DNA from 2 places in the Sphingomonas sp. P3_C6 genome. Region 2 is predicted to be linked to the other one. Evidence: predicted binding sites of a transcription regulator. Region 2 holds the regulator's gene; the other holds the start of a gene.

Region 1 (5,718 bases), on a different contig from region 2:
CTGCGCCAGAGCCGCGCATCGCCGATACGGTTGGCCAGCGTATCGACCAGCGGCGCGATATCGGGCGGCGTCTCCTCGAGCTGCTCCTCGAACGGCACGGGGCCGAGCGGATCGGCGCGGCGGACATGCAGCGCCAGCGCGTCGATGCCGAAACCCGGCGCGATCTCCTCGATACGCCGCACGATCAGCCGAAGCAGATGCGCCGGGTCGCGGTTCGGGCGCGCAAGGCCGATGCGCAGCCGTTGCGGCACACCGTCGATCCGGTCGGCGACCAGCTCGATCGAGCGTGCGCCCTGGCCGGCTTGCGCCAGCGCGGTGACGAGGCGCGGCATGAGATGCGCCAGCCAGTGCTGGATCGCCTCGGCAGTCGCGATCGGCTCGGCGAAACGCTGGATCACCGCGATATGCTCGGGGGGGATGACGGGATGGAGCGGCTCGCCGATCCGCCCGCATGCCTGGTCGAGGCGCAGCACCAGCGGCTTGCCGAACCGGCGCGCGAGCGGCGCGCGGGGCATGGCGGCTAGTTCGCCGATCGTCTCGACACCGAGGCGCTTGAGCAGTTCGATCGCGCCGGGCTCGGCGCGCAGCGCGGCGATGGGGAGGGGAGCGAGCGCCCGGTCGTGAGCGCCGGGTGGGCAGATCGTCACGCCGTCGCGCGGCTGGGGACCATGCCGCGCGAGCGCCCAGGCGGCGCCGGTCGTGTCGGCCACCGCGATCCGGGCCCTGAAGCCGAGGCGTGCCAGCAGCCGCACGATATGCCGCGCCATTTTCCGCTCGCCGCCGAACAGATGGGCGGTGCCGGTCAGGTCGACGAACAGCCCGTCCTCGCCCGACAGCGCGACGATCGGCGACCAGCGCCGCGCGGCGGCGATGGCGAGGCGCTCGAGATCGGCTCTGTCGCCTGCGGGATCGGCGGGGCGGATATCGAGGTCGGGCACCTGCGCGCGTGCCTGGGTCACGGCCATGCCGGCCCGGATGCCGAGCAAATGCGCGGCTTGGCTGGTCGCGGCGACGAGGATCTTGCTGCCCTCGCGGAGGGAGGTGACCAATGGATCCTCCCCGGAACGGGGAGGGGGACCAGCGGAGCTGGTGGAGGGGGGCTTCAGCGGGCGCAGTGTTTGTGGAGGCCCGCCTCCACCATTCGCTGAAGGAGCAAATGGTCCCCCTCCCCGTTCCGGGGAGGAATTAGGGGCGCCATCGTCGCTCCTCAACCGTGGCAGCGCCGGTCCCTCATCCCCTCGTGCCCAACGCGCGCCGGGGCGCCAGCCGCCGTTGCGCGGGGCTGTCTTGATATCGATGACCGGCCGTGCTGCCTCGCGCTGTTCAGGCGGCGCGGCGGTGCGTTCCGCCCGCCGCAACCGATCGATCGGCCAGTCGGGCAGGTAGAGCGAGGCGACCCGTTTCATCGCATGCCTCCATTGTCCAAAGATGAGGTTCGCCACCGCGCTGGCGGACCAGTTCGACTCGCCAGCGCGGGCAGCCGACGCCTTCGACCGGGAGCGGCGTCGAGGGTGCGGCGGCGATCCGCCAGCGGGTCACCGCGGCCGACGGTACGGCGAGCGGATTGCCGCCCTCGCGCGCATGGCGCTTGAGCAGCAGGGCGATGGTCTTGCCGCCCTCCGCCGCGAGCTGAAGCCGGCGGGTATTGGTCATGGAGGCGCTCTTCGCCTCGCCGATCACCGCGCCGAGCCCGCGGTGGCGCAGCCCCTCCTCCATCAGCGCAAGCAGTTCGGCATCGTCGGTCGCCTCGGCATACAGGATACGCTCCGGCGCGAGGCCTGCCTGGTAGACGCCCGGTGCGAACAGGTCCCGCCGGCGGACCACCCACAGCACCGGCCCCCAGGCGCGGGCGGCGATACCGGTCATGAACAGGGTGGCGGCGGCGTCGTCGCCCATGCCGGGGCTGGCCGCCGCCACCTCGTGCAGCGCGCCGAGCGTCAGGCCGCCGTTCGCCAGCCGCGAATCGATCGGGCCGATCCCGAAGGGCAGCACCGGCCGCCGGCGCAGGCCATCGCTCTCGATCGCGCGCAGGGTTTCGCGTAAGGCGGAAAGGGCGGCGGCAGACGACAAACACACGACTCGCTGAATGAGTTCGTTCTCATTTTGTTCCGGTTGCCGCCGGGAGTCAATCGGGGAGTCGCGCCCGATCCATGATCATCTCCCTCTTCCGCTTTGTCCCGTCGTCAGGCAACACCCTGCGATGCTGTATCGCGTCCTGTTCGTCGCCCTATGCCTGGCCGCTTCCCCGATCACCGCGCAGGACAGCGTGCCGGTACAGCGGGCCGAGATCGTCAGGACCTATCCGCACGACCGGACGATGTTCACCGAAGGCCTCTTCTATCGCGACGGTGCGTTGTACGAGAGCTCCGGTTTGAGCGGCCAGTCGCTAGTGCGCCGGGTGCGGATCAAGGACGGTCGGGCCGAACTCCAGGCCCGGCTGCCCGGCACGGTGTTCGGCGAGGGAATCGTCGACTGGGGCGACCAGATCATCGGCGTCACCTGGCAAAACGGCGCAGGCTATCGCTGGGACAGGCACACGCTGAAGCTGCGCACGAAGTTCAGCTACAAGGGTGAAGGCTGGGGCCTGACCCATGACCACGACTCCCTGATCCTCAGCGACGGCACGCCCGTGCTGCATTTCCTCGATCCGGCGACCTTCCGGGAGCGGCGGGCTCTCACCGTCACTGCGAACGGGGAACCGGTGCCGATGCTCAACGAGCTCGAATGGGTGAACGGAGAGATCTACGCCAATATCTGGCAGACCAGCCGGATCGCCCGGATCGATCCGGCGACCGGCGCCGTGACGGCCTGGATCGACCTGTCCGACCTCGATCGGCTCAGCGGCGGACAGGATCGGGATGACGTATTGAATGGCATCGCCTGGGATGCGGCGGGCAAGCGCCTGTTCGTCACCGGGAAACGCTGGTCGAAACTGTTCGAGATCCGCCTACTGCCGGCAGACAGGGCTCGGGACGGCACTGACGCCCGGTAACCCGCAAAACGCCGGTTCGACCTGCATTTTTGCACGGGAAGCCGAAAGGGCGGTCGCAGGTGGCTTTTTCCCGCGTGAACGTCCTGGGACTGAAGGGTTAAGCCATCGGCCGACCGTCGGGGCCGGGCTACTCGCCAAGTGCTTTGAAATTTTATAACAAGGCTCCGAACGGCGAATCCGTGCGTTGCCTCATGCAAACGCGCGAAACGCGCATTGATTGGAGAGAGCATGGCAAGCGACAATCCGCGCGCCAATTTGCAGCCATTGTCGCTCTATGTGCCGGAACCCAAGTTCCGCCCGGGCGACACGGTCGACTTCACCGAGGTTGCGATCCCCGCGGCGGGCGATGTCCGCCGGCCCGACACCGCCGACCGGGCAGAAAGCTTCATCGATCTCGCTTATGAGCTTGTCCGTGTGCTCGATGACGAGGGCAATGCCGTCGGCCCGTGGAATCCGCGCCTTTCGCCCGATACGCTTCGCGGCATGCTGCGAAGCATGGCGCTGGTCCGCGCGTTCGACGAGCGCATGTTCCGCGCCCAGCGCCAGGGCAAGACCAGCTTCTACATGAAGTGCCTGGGCGAGGAGGCGGTCGCCGTCTCGGCGGCCTTCGCGCTCGATTACGAGGACATGTGTTTCCCGTCCTATCGCCAGCAGGGCCTGCTCATCGCGCGCGGCTGGTCGATGGTCGACATGATGAACCAGATCTACTCGAACAAGGGCGACCGTCTTCAGGGCAAGCAGCTGCCGATCATGTATTCGGTGAAGGAGGCCGGCTTCTTCTCGATTTCCGGCAACCTCGCCACGCAATATCCCCAGGCGGTCGGCTGGGCGATGGCCTCGGCGGCGAAGGGCGATACGCGCATTGCCGCCACCTGGTGCGGCGAGGGCTCGACCGCCGAGGGCGATTTCCATTCGGCCTGCACCTTCGCCAGTGTGTACCGCGCGCCGGTGATCTTCAACGTCGTCAACAACCAATGGGCGATCTCGAGCTTCTCCGGATTCGCCGGCGCTGAATCGACCACCTTTGCGGCGCGCGCGATCGGCTATGGCATCGCCGGTCTCCGCGTCGACGGTAACGATGCGCTCGCCGTCTATGCCGCGACCGCCTGGGCCGCCGAACGCGCCCGGACCAATCAGGGACCTACCCTGATCGAGCATTTCACCTATCGCGCCGAAGGCCATTCGACCTCGGACGACCCCGGCCAGTATCGTTCGGCCGGCGAGCCGACCGCCTGGCCGCTCGGCGATCCGATCAAGCGGCTGAAGGATCATCTGATCCATATCGGCGAATGGGACGAGGATCGCCATGCGGCACAGGATCTCGAGCTCGCCGAGGAAGTGAAGCGCGCGCAGAAGGAAGCCGAGCAGAACGGCATCCTCGGTCACGGTCTCCACCAGCCGCTGGATACGCTGTTCGACGGCGTGTTCGAGGAGATGCCCTGGCATCTGAGGGAACAACAGGCACAGATGCTCGCGGAAGAAACCGCCTCGGGCCGGCCATGGGCACGCAAGTCATGAGCGACATTACCGATCCCACCGACATCATCGCGCCCGAGGCTGGTGAAGACGGCACCGCCCGCATGAACATGATCCAGGCGATCAACAGCGCCATGGACGTGATGATGGCCCGCGATCCCGACGTGATCGTGATGGGCGAAGATGTCGGCTATTTCGGCGGTGTGTTCCGCGCGACCGCGGGCTTGCAGGCGAAATATGGCAAGCAGCGGGTGTTCGACACGCCGATCACCGAATGCGGCATCATCGGCGTCGCGGTCGGCATGGGCGCTTATGGCCTGCGTCCCGTGCCGGAAATCCAGTTCGCCGATTACATCTATCCTGCGCTGGACCAGCTCGTGTCGGAAGCGGCGCGGCTGCGTTACCGCTCGGCTGGCGAGTTCACCTCGCCGATCACGGTACGCTCTCCCTTCGGTGGCGGCATCTTCGGCGGCCAGACGCACAGCCAGTCGCCCGAGGGTATCTTCACCCATGTCTCGGGCGTGAAGACGGTGATCCCGTCCACGCCCTATGACGCCAAGGGCCTGTTGATCGCCGCGATCGAGGACAATGATCCGACGATCTTCTTCGAACCCAAGCGCATCTACAATGGCCCGTTCGACGGCCATTGGGATCGCCCGACCAAGAACTGGTCGCAGCACGCCGCAGGCGAGGTGCCGACCGGCTATTACAAGATCGAGCTGGGCAAGGCGAAGACGGTCAGGGCTGGCGAGGCGCTGACCATCCTGGCCTATGGCACGATGGTGCATGTCTGCCTGGCGGTGGTCGAGGAGGCCGGCGTCGATGCCGAGGTGATCGACCTGCGCACGCTGGTGCCGCTCGATATCGAGGCGATCGAGGCATCGGTGAAGAAGACCGGCCGCTGCATGATCGTGCACGAGGCGACCCGTACCAGCGGCTTCGGCGCCGAACTGTCGGCGCTCGTCCAGGAACGCTGCTTCTACCATCTCGAGGCGCCGATCGAGCGCGTGACCGGCTTCGACACGCCCTATCCGCACAGCCTGGAATGGGCCTATTTCCCGGGGCCTGTCCGGATCGGCGAAGCGCTGAAGAAAGTGATGAAGGACTGACATGGCACGTTTCACGTTCAAGCTTCCCGACATCGGGGAAGGCATCTCCGAGGCGGAGATCGTCGCGTGGCACGTGGCCGTTGGCGACCGTGTCGAGGAGGATCAGGGTCTCGCCGACATGATGACCGACAAGGCGACGGT
Region 2 (13,009 bases):
CGATCATCGCGCCATAGACGGCCGGGGTGCGGATCGGCGCGTCGGGTGGCCCTTCGAGGCGGATCTTGATGATGTCGACGCCCCGTGCCGCATTGGCCGTCACGGTCGCGCGGCCTTCCTCGGCGGTCCTGGCGGTCAGCACCGGGCCGGAGACATAGAGCCGGGCCATGCCGGGACCGAAGGGCGCGGTGCGCAACTCGTCGCGCAGCTTCACCGTCTCCACCCCGTCATCGCCCAGGCTATAGACGGTGGTGACGCCGTACCGGGCATAGAGCGCAAGTTGATCGGTCAACTGGGTGCGCGCCGGAACGGCCGATTTGGCGTCGAAGAACAGATGGCCATGCGCATTGACGATGCCGGGCATGATCGTCTTGCCGGTCACGTCGATCCGGGTGGCACCGGCAGGGACCGGGGTGCGTGCCCTGGTGCCGACGGCGACGATCTTGCCGTCGGTTACGACCACCACTCCATTTGCGATCGGCGCCTTGCCCGTGCCGTCGATCACGCGCGCACCGGTAAAGGCGATGGTTTCGGCGCCGGCCGGCACAAATGCCAGCAAAGACAATGCCCATAGGCCGAGACCGCTCAGGAACCGCATGCTCTCACCCTCATCTTGCCAAGCTCTGCCGGAGCATAGCATCACCGCCCGACTTGGGTAGCGCGACCGGTCTCTCGACCCGACCCTTCCGGCCGGATAGTGAGGGCGGGTGACCCAACCACCCCGCTCCCCCCTGATTCCCGTCGCCGAAGCCCAGGCACGCCTGTTCGCCCTTGCCGTGCCGGTAGAGGCCGAGACGGTGCCGATCCGCAGCGCGGCCGGTCGCTGGGCAGCGGCCGATATCATGGCCGTGCGGACTCAGCCGGTCAGCGACCTGTCGGCGATGGATGGCTATGCGATCCGCTTCGCCGACCTGCCCGGCCCATTTACCGTGATCGGCGAGAGCGCCGCCGGCAGCCCGTTCTCCAGCGTTGTCGCCGCGGGCGAGACGGTCCGGATCTTCACCGGCGCGGCGATGCCCGAGGGCGCCGATACCGTGCTGATCCAGGAAGAGGCCGCACGTGACGGCGACCGGATGACGCTGTCGGGCGAAGGGCCACGCGCCCGGGGCCGGAACGTCCGCCGCAAGGGCCTCGACTTCTCCACCGGCGATCTGCTCGTCGCCAGGGGTGAGCGTCTCACCCCGGCGCGCATCGCCGTGGCGGCGACCGGCGGGCATGGCGCCCTCCCAGTATGCCGCCGGCTGCGTGTCGCGATCGTCGCGACCGGGGACGAACTCGTCGCACCCGGCAGCGCCCTGACCGAGGCGGCGCTGCCTGAATCGAACGGGGCAATGATTGCCGCCCAGCTCGCCGATCTGCCGGTCGACATCATCGATCTCGGCATCCTGCCCGACCGGCTAGACACCATCACAGCAGCCTTCACCGCAGTGGACGCCGACATCCTCGTCACCACCGGCGGCGCCTCGGTCGGCGATCATGACCTGGTCCGCCCGGCGCTCGATGCGGCGGGCGGCAGCATCGATTTCTGGCGGATCGCACTCCGCCCCGGCAAGCCGATGATGGCCGGCCGGCTGCGCGACACGGTCGTGCTCGGCCTGCCCGGCAATCCGGTCTCGGCCTTCGTCACCGCCTTTCTGTTCCTTCGCCCGCTGATCGCCACCATGGCCGGCGCGCTCGATCCCTTTCCCCGGACAGCCACGGCGATCCTCGGCGATGCGCTGCCCGCGAACGATCATCGCCAGGATTATCTGCGCGCCGTCACCCGCGACGGCCATGTCTTCGCCGCCGGCACGCAGGACAGCTCGATGCTCCTCACCCTCGCCCGGGCCGACTGCCTGATCGTCCGCGTACCCAACGCGCCGGCACTCGATGCGGGCGAGCCGGTGGAAATCCTACCCTTGGCTTGACAGAGCGGCGGAACATTGCATAAACGTTCCCAGTCTGTTCCGACGGAGGAATTGGGATGCTTACCCGCAAGCAGCACGAGCTGATCTGCTTCATCAACGACCGGCTCGAGGCGAGCGGCGTTTCGCCCTCGTTCGAGGAAATGAAGGAGGCGCTCGACCTCAAGTCCAAATCGGGCGTCCACCGCCTGATCAGCGCGCTGGAGGAACGCAAGTTTATCCGCCGCCTGCCCAACCGCGCCCGTGCGCTCGAAGTGCTGCGCATGCCCGAACGACCCGAGGTCGCCGCGCGCAAGAGCGTTGCTGCCGCCGCGGCTGCCCCTGCCGGCCCCGCCCCTACCGGTAATGTGAAGAAGATCCCCGAGCCTGCCAACGACGTGATCGAGATCCCGCTGCACGGCCGGATCGCGGCCGGCGTCCCGATCGAGGCGTTCGAGGGCCAGTCGATGCTCGCGGTGCCAGCCGCACTGCTCGGCGGCGGCGAACATTATGCGCTCGAAGTCTCGGGTGACTCGATGGTCGATGCCGGCATCCTCGACGGCGACTATGCCCTTATCCGCCGCGCCGACACAGCGCGCGACGGCGAAATCGTCGTGGCGCTGATCGACGACAGCGAGGCGACGCTCAAATATTTCCGGAAGGAAGGCGCGATGATCCGCCTCGATCCGGCGAACCGCGCTTATGATCCGCAGCGCTATTCCCCGCATCAGGTGCGCGTGCAGGGTAAGCTCGCCGGCCTGCTCCGCCGCTACGTCTGACCGGCACCGGCGCCGTCACCCGCCAGGGGTGATGGTCGCCCGGCTGCAGCACGGTGGCGACATGGCCGGTGCGAAGCGTCACCGCGACCCCGCCGGTCTTCGCCAGCATGTCGCGGTCGAGCCGTAGCCAGCGCGGGCGACATCCGTCGGGCAGCCAGCGTTCGCTGACCACGATATCGGCAGTGCCGCACGCCGCGATCAGCTCGCCCGCCGGCACTAGATAGGCGCTCCGTGTTGCGAGGATTCGCCAAGTCCGACCGCCCGCCTTTTGCTCGACCAGACACAGGTCGCGGCTGCAGCGAGCCTCGGGCTGATCGGACAGGAACAAGGGCTCGCCATCCACGCCGCTATTCTCGGCAAGCATGTCCGACGTGTAATCCCCGACCCGTTCGCGCAGCAGCGCGAGCCCACTCCGCGGCGTGCGAATGGCGACATGCCGCCCATCGCCAGTGACGAGCAGGTCAGGCGCCGGCGTCGTCAGCGCCCAGGCAGCGCCCATCGCGAATGGTACGGTACCGAGCCGTCGCCAACGTGTCCGCCATAAGGCGATCCACAGCCCGCCAAATGCCATCAGCCCGAACGCCCCGCCCGGCATCGCAGGCAGTGCCGCGATCGATCCGGGTATGCTGGCGGTCGCATGGGCGATCCACAGCAGCAGGTCGAGTGAGCGCGCCGTGAGCCACCACAAGGGCGCGCCGATACCGACAAGGTCGAACAGCAGCGCCAGCGCTTCGAGCGGCATGGTGACGAAGGTGGTCAGCGGGATCGCGACGATGTTGGCGAGGGCGCCATAGATGCCGGCCTTGTGAAAATGGAACAAAGCGATCGGCATCAGCGACAGCTCGACCACCACGCCGGTCAGCAGCAGCGACAGCAAGGTCCGTCCGAACTTCTGCCACCAGGCCTGCTCGCGCGGCGCGAACCAGGCCTTCACCCGCGGATGCTCGTGCAACGCGACGATCGCCGCCACCGCGGCGAAGGAGAGCTGGAAGCTCGGCCCGGCCAGTGCCTCGGGAAAGAGCAGTAGCACGATGAACGCACCCGCCGCGACCAGCCTGAGGGTGATCGCCTCCCGCCCCATCGCCATCGCGACCAGCACCAGCAGGGCGGCGACGCAGGATCGGATCGTCGGCACCTCGGCGCCGGTCAGCAGGGTGTAGCCGATCGCCGCCACGGCTCCCGCTCCGGCGGCGATCAATGGCAGGCGAAAGCGCAGCGCGAGCCACGGACTGAGCGCCAGCAGGCGCAATACCAGCAGCATGACCGCGCCGACCACTGCGGTGATATGCAACCCGCTGACCGACAGCAGATGGGCAAGCCCGGAGCGCCGCATCGCCTCGGCATCCTCTTCCGAGATGCCGCCCTGGTCCCCCGTCGCCAGCGCCGCCGCGATGGCGCCGGCGCCACCCGGCGCGCTCGCCTGGATATGTTTCGACAGCCTTTCCCGCAGGCCGCTCGCGCCCGACGCTCCGGGTCTGACGATGGTGACAGGCCCGAACCCGCGCCCGGTGCCGCCGATCCCGTCGAACCAGGCAACACGGGCATAGTCATAAGCCCCCGGCACCGCCGGCTGGGGCGGCGGCATCAGCCGGGCCCCAAGCCTGATCGTCGCGCCTCGCGACAGCCCTCCCGGCACATCCGCCTCGGCCAGATTGACGCGGACATGCTTGGGCAGCGTCGGCAGTTCCCGCTTGCGTCCATCCTGTTTGCCGCTGCGCCGTTCGCCCTTCCGGACCGGTCGCGCGGGCACGGCAACGACGCGGACCGGCGTCAGCCGGAGCCTTACCAGATCCCGCGACGGCAACGGCTCGACCCGCTCGACCTGTGCCTCGAAGGTCGCGATCACCGGCCGGGCCAGTACCTGCGCGTCGGAGCTCGCCGCTCTCCACCAGATCAGCGCGAGGCCGGTGGCGGCGAGCAGCGCCCCTACGGCCACCACACGCCCTGCCCGTCCGCCGCGCCCAATGGCGATCGCGAGCAGCGCCACGCCCGCAAGAGAAAGCAGCGCCGTCGACCACCAGGAAGGGTCGGGCAGCACGAACCAGGCGGTGATGCCCGCCCCGAACGAGACGGGCACCCAGAGGAAAAGCTGGTCGCGTTCGGCCTCGAGCCAGAGCTCTATTGCCGCCTTCACCTTGCGCACGTGTCCAACGGCCGCCATTTGAAGCCTACGGGGTCGCGTGCTAGGGGCCTCGGCGGCTGTACTGGCCATCGATTTTCATGTCTGGGAGCAAGCGCGTTTGGGCGCAAGGTCTGATACCGCGGCGGCCGATACCGGCACGCCCGACACGTCCGCAGTGGTGACTCGCTTCGCGCCGTCACCCACCGGTTATCTGCATATTGGCGGCGCACGCACTGCGCTGTTCAACTGGCTGTTCGCGCGCCATCACGGCGGCAAGTTCCTGCTGCGCATCGAGGATACCGATCGGGCCCGCTCGACCCAGCCGGCGATCGACGCGATCATCAGCTCGATGAAGTGGCTCGCCCTCGACTGGGACGGTGATACCGTATTCCAGTTCGAGCGCGCCAAGCGTCATGCCGAGGTCGCCTATCAGATGGTCGAGCAAGGCAATGCGTATCGTTGCTACGCCACGCCCGACGAGCTGACCGCGCTGCGCGAAAGCCAGAAGGCTGCCGGCAAGCCGATGCGCTATGACGGCCGCTGGCGTGATCGCGCCCCTTCCGAGGCGCCCGAGGGCGTGCCGTTCGTCGTCCGGCTGAAGGCGCCGAAGGAAGGCGCGACGACAATCGTCGACCAGGTCCAGGGCTCGGTCACCGTGCAGAATGAAGAGATCGACGATCTCGTCCTGCTGCGGTCCGACGGCACGCCGACCTATATGCTCGCGGTGGTGGTCGATGATCACGACATGGGCGTAACTCACGTCATCCGCGGCGACGACCATCTCAACAATGCCTTCCGGCAGTTGCCGATCATCAAGGCAATGGGCTGGCCGGAGCCGGTCTACGCCCATATCCCCATGATCCATGGCAGCGACGGCGGCAAGATGTCGAAGCGCCACGGCGCTGTCGGCGTCGAATATTATCGCGACGAACTCGGCATCCTGCCCGAGGCGCTGAGCAATTATCTGCTCCGTCTCGGCTGGGGCCACGGGGATGATGAGATCATCAGCCGTGAGCAGGCGACCGAATGGTTCGACCTGGCCGACGTTGGAAAATCACCAAGTAGGTTCGATCTGAAGAAGATCGAGAACCTGAACGGGCATTATATTCGCGGTGCAGACAATGCCCGTCTGGCGGAGCTTGTGGCCCCGCGACTCGGTTTAGAAATCAGCGAATCGCAGGCCGAATTGCTTCAGCGCAGCATGGAATCGCTCAAGCCGCGCGCGGCCAATCTCAACGAGCTTACGTCCGGCGCGGCCTTTCTTTTTCGCACTCGCCCTCTGGAAATGGACGGCGATGCAGCATTGCTCGTCTCCGGCGACGCACCTGCACTGCTGGGGCGCCTGCATGCCGCTCTTGACGCGGTTGCCAACTGGGATGCAGAGGCTCTCGAAGACGCGGTCCGCCGGGTCGCGGAGGATGCGGGTGTGAAGCTTGGCCAGGTGGCACAGCCGTTGCGGGCTGCACTTACCGGGCGCAAAACGTCACCCGGGATTTTCGACGTGCTCGAGCTGCTCGGGCGCGAGGAGAGCCTGGGCCGCATCGCCGACCGGATGGCTGCCTAGGGTTCGAGAAAGGACTGATCGATGACCGACACCGCGACATCGCGTATCAATATCGGGAATCATGACTATGCGGTGATGGACGGCAGCGTTGGCCCCCAGGTCATCGACATCCGTAAGCTCTACGCCGACACGGGCATGTTCACCTACGATCCCGGCTTCACCTCGACGGCAAGCTGCGAATCCGCGCTGACCTATATCGACGGTGACGAGGGTGTGCTGCTCCACCGCGGCTATCCGATCGGTCAGCTCGCCGAACAGTCGAGCTTCATGGAAGTGTCCTATCTCCTCCTGAACGGCGAGCTTCCGTCCAAGGACGAGCTGAACCACTTCACCTACACCATCACCCGCCACACCATGCTGCACGAGCAGCTCGCGACCTTCTATCGCGGCTTCCGTCGCGACGCGCATCCGATGGCGATCATGTGCGGCATCGTCGGCGCCCTGTCGGCGTTCTACCACGATTCCGCCGATATCACCGACCCGCACCAGCGCATGATCGCCAGCCACCGGCTGATCGCGAAGATGCCGACGATCGCGGCGATGGCGTACAAATATTCGGTCGGTCAGCCCTTCCTCTACCCTGACAACAGCCTGTCCTACACCGGCAACTTCCTGCGCATGACGTTCGGCGTCCCCGCCGAGCCTTATGTCGTGAACCCGGTGGTGGAAAAGGCGCTCGACCGCATCTTCATCCTGCACGCCGACCATGAGCAGAACGCGTCGACCTCGACCGTCCGTCTCGCAGGCTCTTCGGGCGCGAACCCGTTCGCCTGCATCGCGGCCGGCATCGCCTGCCTGTGGGGCCCGGCGCATGGCGGCGCCAACGAAGCGGCGCTCAACATGCTGCGCGAGATCGGCACCGTCGATCGCATCCCGCATTATATCGAGCGCGCCAAGGACAAGAACGATCCGTTCCGCCTGATGGGCTTCGGCCACCGCGTCTATAAGAACTACGATCCGCGCGCGACCGTGATGCAGCAGACCGTACGTGAAGTGCTTGGCGCGCTGGGCGTCAACGATCCAGTGTTCGATGTGGCCCTCCACCTCGAGGAAATGGCGCTCAACGATCCGTACTTCATCGAAAAGAAGCTGTTCCCGAACGTCGATTTCTATTCGGGCGTGATCCTGTCGGCGATCGGCTTCCCGACGACGATGTTCACCGCGCTGTTCGCCCTTGCCCGCACCGTCGGCTGGGTCGCTCAGTGGAACGAGATGATCTCGGATCCCGCACAGAAGATCGGTCGCCCGCGCCAGCTCTATACCGGGCCGACGCAGCGCGATTACCAGCCGGTCGACAAGCGCTGATGCGCGCGGCAGTCACCATCTTCGGCATCCTGGTGCTGCTGATGGGGCTGCTGTGGATCGGCCAGGGCACCGGCTACATCCAGTGGCCGGCGTCCAGCTTTATGATCGACCAGCGCATCTGGGCCCTCTGGGGCGCATTGCTGGCGGTCGTCGGCATCGTCATCATCCGGATCGGACGCCGCTGATCGATCCCGCTACTCGGCGGATCGATTCAAATGACCGCAAGGTTACTGCAGGATAAGGCTGTACGGAGCATCATTGGTGCATCGTCCTGCTCCTTCTCATCGCCGGCGACCGATTGCATGTTCGAGCAGAAATTCCCTGTTACGGGGCGACAATTCCCTGTTCCGAATAACAGGGAAGTACACCATAGAGCGTTGTTATAACAATAATTCTGGAGCAAGACCTCCTGAATTCAACGCAAAATAAAAATTCCCTGTTATTTTCCCTGTTAATCGCCCGGAACAGGGAATTCGGCCCGTACACGATACCGGCCAGAATCGGCCATCGTGCCGCCCTATGATCCTGTGAGAAACGCTCATGTTTCCCTTGTTCCAGAGGCAGCATGAAGACTGTAGCGCGTTTAGCGATCGCCCTGTGTTGCGTTGTCCTTGCCGGGTCCGCCTATGAATTCTGGGCGGAACGCCGCGACAGTCAGTTATTTCCTCATCCCGGCCGCCTCGTATCGGTTGGCGATCACAGGCTCCATCTGTGGTGCGTCGGGCAAGGGACGCCTGCGGTCCTGCTGATCTCCGGCGATGGCACACCGTCGGTGACGATGTATGCGGCGCAGGACCGGATATCCAAATTCACCAGGGCGTGCAGTTATGATCGCGCGGGCCTCGGCTGGAGCGACGCGCCTGCCAGGCCGATGAGCCTGCCGGATCAGGTCAGCGATCTGCGGCAAATAATAACCAGAATCCACGCTGATGCTCCCTTGATCTTGGTGCCGGAGTCGGGTGGCAACCTGATCGCGCTGGCGCTCTTCATCCGCTCGCCCGGGACAGTCGGAGGAATGGTGATGGTGGACGGATCGGAACCCGATCTGTGGTTTCGCGGCAGTCCGGACGAGTTCACGTCAATGCGCCTGATGGATCCGCTATATCAGGCGGGTTGGCATCTGGGTTTTATACGCATCCTGCTCCCCTTGGCGGTGCCTGATTGGGTCGATGCCCTGCCGCCGAAGACACGAGGCCAGTTTGACGCGGTCTGGTCTAAACAAATGCCGAGCTACACGCGTGACGCGATCGATCGTTGGGAGCTGACTGGAGAGGCCGACCGTCCGAAGCTGGTCCCGGGACTGTTCGGAAACCGGCCGCTGGTGGTTATCCGGCACGGCAAAACGGGCGGAATGGGCATTCCGGAAAAATATGAAGCGGAATGGCCCGCGGCCCAAGCGAAGCTGGCATCCCTCTCGGCCAACGGCAGGATCGTCGTCGCGAAGGACAATCATCATCCTGTCGCGGAAGAGAATCCCGACCTTGTCAGTGAACAGGTTCGTTCCGTCGTGGATCAACTGCGTGGGAATCATCCAATCGGCCGATGATCCGGGGATTATCCGCACAGTTTCGGCGGCGGGCCGGCGCCAGACGGCGGTACTATTCCCGATAGGGCAAAGTGAACACGAACCGGGCGCCCTGCCCTGGCGCGCTGTCGACCGTAACGTCACCGCCCATCGCGCGCGCAAGCTTGCGCGCGATATAAAGCCCAAGACCGCTGCCGCCCGGCTCGCGCGGATCGACACGTTCGAACTTCTCGAAGATGCGGGCCTGATCCTCGAGCGCGATGCCCTTGCCCTGATCCGCCACGATCACCGCGGTGACACCGTTCTCGCGTTCGGCGCGGATCCACACCATGCCGTCGCGCGGCGAATAGCGCACCGCATTGCCAATCAGATTGACCAGCACCTGGAGCGCGCGGCGGAATTCACCGGTCGCGGGCAGCACGTCGAGCGGCGCCGGCTTGTCGATCCGCACCTGCGCCTCCGATGCGCGCACGCCAAGCAGCCCGGCCGCGCGCCGCGCGACATCGGCAAGGTCGAGCGGCTCCTTTGCAACGATGAAATCGGCACGCTCGATCGCCTGGAGGTCGACGAGATCGTCGACCAAGCCCATCAGGTGCCGTCCGGCGCTCGCGATATCGGCAGCATAGTCGGCATAATCCTGGCGCAGCGGCCCTTCCGACTGGGCGTTGATGCTGTCGGCATTGGCGATGATCCGGCCAAGCGGGCTGCGCAATGCCTGGTCGAGCCGCGCGGCAAAGACATCGGTGAGGTTTTCCGGACTCGCCTGGGGCTGTTTCGGGGCGACGGCTGGCGTCTCGTCGATCATGTGCACCGCGCCGACAAAGCCCGCAAAGGCGCCACCCGCATCGGTGCGTGGCGTCGCTGACAGGCGAACCGGATGACCGGTCGCCCTGATCGTCGCGCTCTGCCCGTCGAAGCGCTGGTGCATGGCAAGGCCGCCCAGGATCGGGAACGATCCTTCATTGTCTTCGCCCAGCGAGAACAGGCGGGTCAGTGGCTGGCCGAGCATCGCCGCCGAATCGAAGCCATGCCTGGCGCCGGCGCTGATCGACAGGAAGGTGAGACGCAGCGCCGAATCCGTCTCCCATGACCAGTCGCCCGCGCTGCGCAGGAAATCGCCTTCGCGTTCGCCCAGCGTCGCCTCGGGGTGCCAGGCGGAGCGGCTGCGCCAGCCGGTGATCATCAGGCGAACGCCGCGGGTTTCCGGCTCGGCACGCACCCATAATTCGACATCGTCATCGCCATCAGCCGCGACCACGCCGCGCGAGACGAGGATACCAAGGCGCTGCGCGAGCCGGGTCAGTGTCGCGATCTGCGGGATCGCGATCGGCTGACCGATCCCGCCGCCCGCACGGATGTTGAGATCCATCAGCCGCTGGTCGGCCTCGACCAGCCGGCCGGAACGATCGACCAGCCCGCGCACCGGAGGCAGCATCGGATCGGTCACGTTCATGCCCGTGAACCTCGGGCCAGGGCAAGCATGGCGCTGCGATAATCCGGATGCAGCAACAGCGGGGCGAGTGCGGCACGCGCATCTTCAGCCGGGGTGGCGGCTATATCGTCGAGCGCCTCGGCGAAGCTGTCGAGGTCCCGGCGCGGGTCGGCTTCGCTCAATGCCAGCCCGATCCGGGCGATCGATTCACGATCGAGCTCGAGCGCGCGCAGGACAAGCCACAGGCGATCGCCGGAAGGCTCGAGCACGATCTCGCGTGCGTCGGCATACTCCAGGCCCAGCGCATGGCCGATCAGTGCGACGAACAGCGACAGGCGCCGATCCGCCAGCGTCTCCACCAGCAGCGGCGCGAGTTCGTCGGCACGCGCGTCGAGTGCGGCGGCGAGGCGCATCGCCACCGCCTCGGGTCGGTCCCCTTCGTCATGCGATCCGATGCTGCGCATTGCCGCGTCGATCAGTGCCCGGTCGAACACGGGCAGGCTGTCGTCCGCCATCTCGATGAAATGCTCGCGGAGCGCAGCCGCGGTCCACCAGGTCAGGCGATGATGAAGTTCGGCCGGAAGGTCGGTTCTCGCCACCGTGTCCGGATCGCCGTGGCGGCGATTCTCGGCGGCGAGTAACGCCATGGCGGCGGCGGCGACCACGGTGTCAGGGTTCTGGATCAGCCGCGCCAGCAAGCTCGCACGGTCGGGATCTTCCGGCGCGACGACAGGCAGTGCCTCGGTCAGCACTTCCTGACGGGCACGGCCGACCAGTTCGCGCATCAGTTCACCATCCCGCAACAGCCGGGACGAGGCAAGCCGGCGCAGGACCACTGGTCCGCTGCTCGCCAGTGCCTCGGCCAGAAAAGGTGAGTCGCGGGCGGCGAGCAGGCGGGCTGCATGCTGGCTGATCGCGCTCTCGACGGCGGCGACGAGGCCGCCAAGCGCTCCCGCCAGCGCCGATCGCGAGCGTTCGTCGAGCCGTGATTCGGCGGGCAGGAAAAAATCGTCGATGGTGACCGCCAGCCTCTCGTCGGCACACAGGTCCGCTGCCGCCGCGCAAGCGAGCAGCCGGCCGACTCCCCATCGGGTGCCATCATCCATGTCGCCAACATCGCTCGACATGCGCCTCTGCTACGAGATTTGTCGTTAAGACGAGCCTAAGGCTTTTCGCGAAACGCCTCAATGGCGGCGCCAAGTGTCGTAAAAGCGTAGAGTCCTGCCGCGACCAGCGCCGCAAGCGGCTGTCCCAGGGCGATAAACGGCAGCATCACCATCGGATAGGCGGCCGGGCTCGCCCACCAGCGCCGGCGGATTCGGACATTGCCCGCCCGTTCGACCAGCCCCGCCGCCAGGATCGCGCCACCTGCGGCGATCAGGCCTGCGGTCGAATCCCGCCCGAGCAGAAGTGCCGCCAAGGCCGATACCGCCAGCATCGCCCCGTGCTGGATACGGAGCTCGATCGTCTCGTCCCGCAGGGCCGAAGCGGTGCTGCCGACCGTAAACCCCGCCAGGGCGAGGATCGTCAGCGCCAGTCCGGTGAGCGGCCAGGTGAAGAACAGGGCCGCAAACCCGGCGAACGCCAGCACAAAGCCAAGCGCCGTGACCGCGATGCTCGGAACGCTCCGCCCGACCAGATGCGGCAGCGCAAGGCGTGCGAGCGGCGCCAGCACGAACCGGTCGGCCCAGGGCGTCGGGACGGGCGCGAGCGCCGACAGGATCGCCTTGCCCCGCTCGGCCAGCCGGCGCGAATCGCGTTCGATACCGTGCGCCCCGCCAGCCGCACCAGCCGGCAGGCGAACCTGTGCCGGGCCAGCCTGTGCCGCGACCCGCAACAGGGTCGACTGGAAATCATAGTCCTTCGGCATCGCCGCCACTTCGGCGATTCGTTTCGGGTCGAGCAACGCCAGGCCGGCCCACGCGGTCAGCGCCCCGACCCGCTCGAAATGGCTGCCCCCGCCCTGATCGTCGGTGACGAGCAGGGCATCGGCACTCTCGCCCGCAAGCGACGTCACGACGTCGCCCGTCGTCATCACGCCGTCCGCGACGACCAGCACGCGGGACAAGGGGTGCAGCTTCTCCATCGCCTCGGCTGCGGTGCGCACCGCGTCGACCGATGCGCCGCGCCGTCCGATCCGGTTGATCGCGCCGAGCAACTCGGGCGTCAGGCGCGCAATCACGAGCACGATCTGCGACGCACCGGCGGCTACGAGCAGTCGCGCCTGGAACTCGATAAGGGTCAGCCCGCCGAACGGCAGGGTCGCGGCAAGCGTACCGGGCCGGTCATCGGCATCCTCGGTCGCGAAAATCAGCCCGGCCAACATGCTGGGCTGTTAGGCGGAACGACCGCCAATGGCAAAGGTGTCTGTGATCAGAGGCGTTCGGCCGCCCGGCGCA

Evidence for each region. The regulator LexA, encoded in region 2, represses DNA repair genes until DNA is damaged. The targets are predictions, from matches to a motif close to GTTCCNCNCTTGTTCT.
Region 1: the regulator LexA is predicted to act here: its motif matches at 2,095-2,110, upstream of AC1DT7_RS23735 (ImuA family protein).

The regions. Positions count from the first base shown of each region.
Region 1 is NZ_JBFUHB010000049.1:286-6,003, reverse strand. Features, by position in the region: gene AC1DT7_RS23740 (DUF6504 family protein) at 1-1,049, opposite strand, end outside; gene AC1DT7_RS23735 (ImuA family protein) at 1,324-2,070, opposite strand; gene AC1DT7_RS23730 (glutaminyl-peptide cyclotransferase) at 2,201-2,992, shown strand; gene AC1DT7_RS23725 (thiamine pyrophosphate-dependent enzyme) at 3,221-4,510, shown strand; gene AC1DT7_RS23720 (alpha-ketoacid dehydrogenase subunit beta) at 4,573-5,577, shown strand; partial or broken gene AC1DT7_RS23715 (biotin/lipoyl-containing protein) at 5,579-5,718, shown strand, end outside.
Region 2 is NZ_JBFUHB010000018.1:1,144-14,152, forward strand. Features, by position in the region: gene AC1DT7_RS16365 (amidohydrolase family protein) at 1-598, opposite strand, end outside; gene AC1DT7_RS16370 (molybdopterin molybdotransferase MoeA) at 708-1,907, shown strand; gene lexA (transcriptional repressor LexA) at 1,964-2,662, shown strand; partial or broken gene AC1DT7_RS16380 (ComEC/Rec2 family competence protein) at 2,634-4,823, opposite strand; gene gltX (glutamate--tRNA ligase) at 4,903-6,348, shown strand; gene AC1DT7_RS16390 (citrate synthase) at 6,370-7,653, shown strand; gene AC1DT7_RS16395 (hypothetical protein) at 7,653-7,838, shown strand; gene AC1DT7_RS16400 (alpha/beta fold hydrolase) at 8,219-9,199, shown strand; gene AC1DT7_RS16405 (sensor histidine kinase) at 9,252-10,631, opposite strand; gene AC1DT7_RS16410 (DUF2336 domain-containing protein) at 10,628-11,737, opposite strand; gene AC1DT7_RS16415 (hypothetical protein) at 11,773-12,936, opposite strand; gene AC1DT7_RS16420 (Hpt domain-containing protein) at 12,984-13,009, opposite strand, start outside.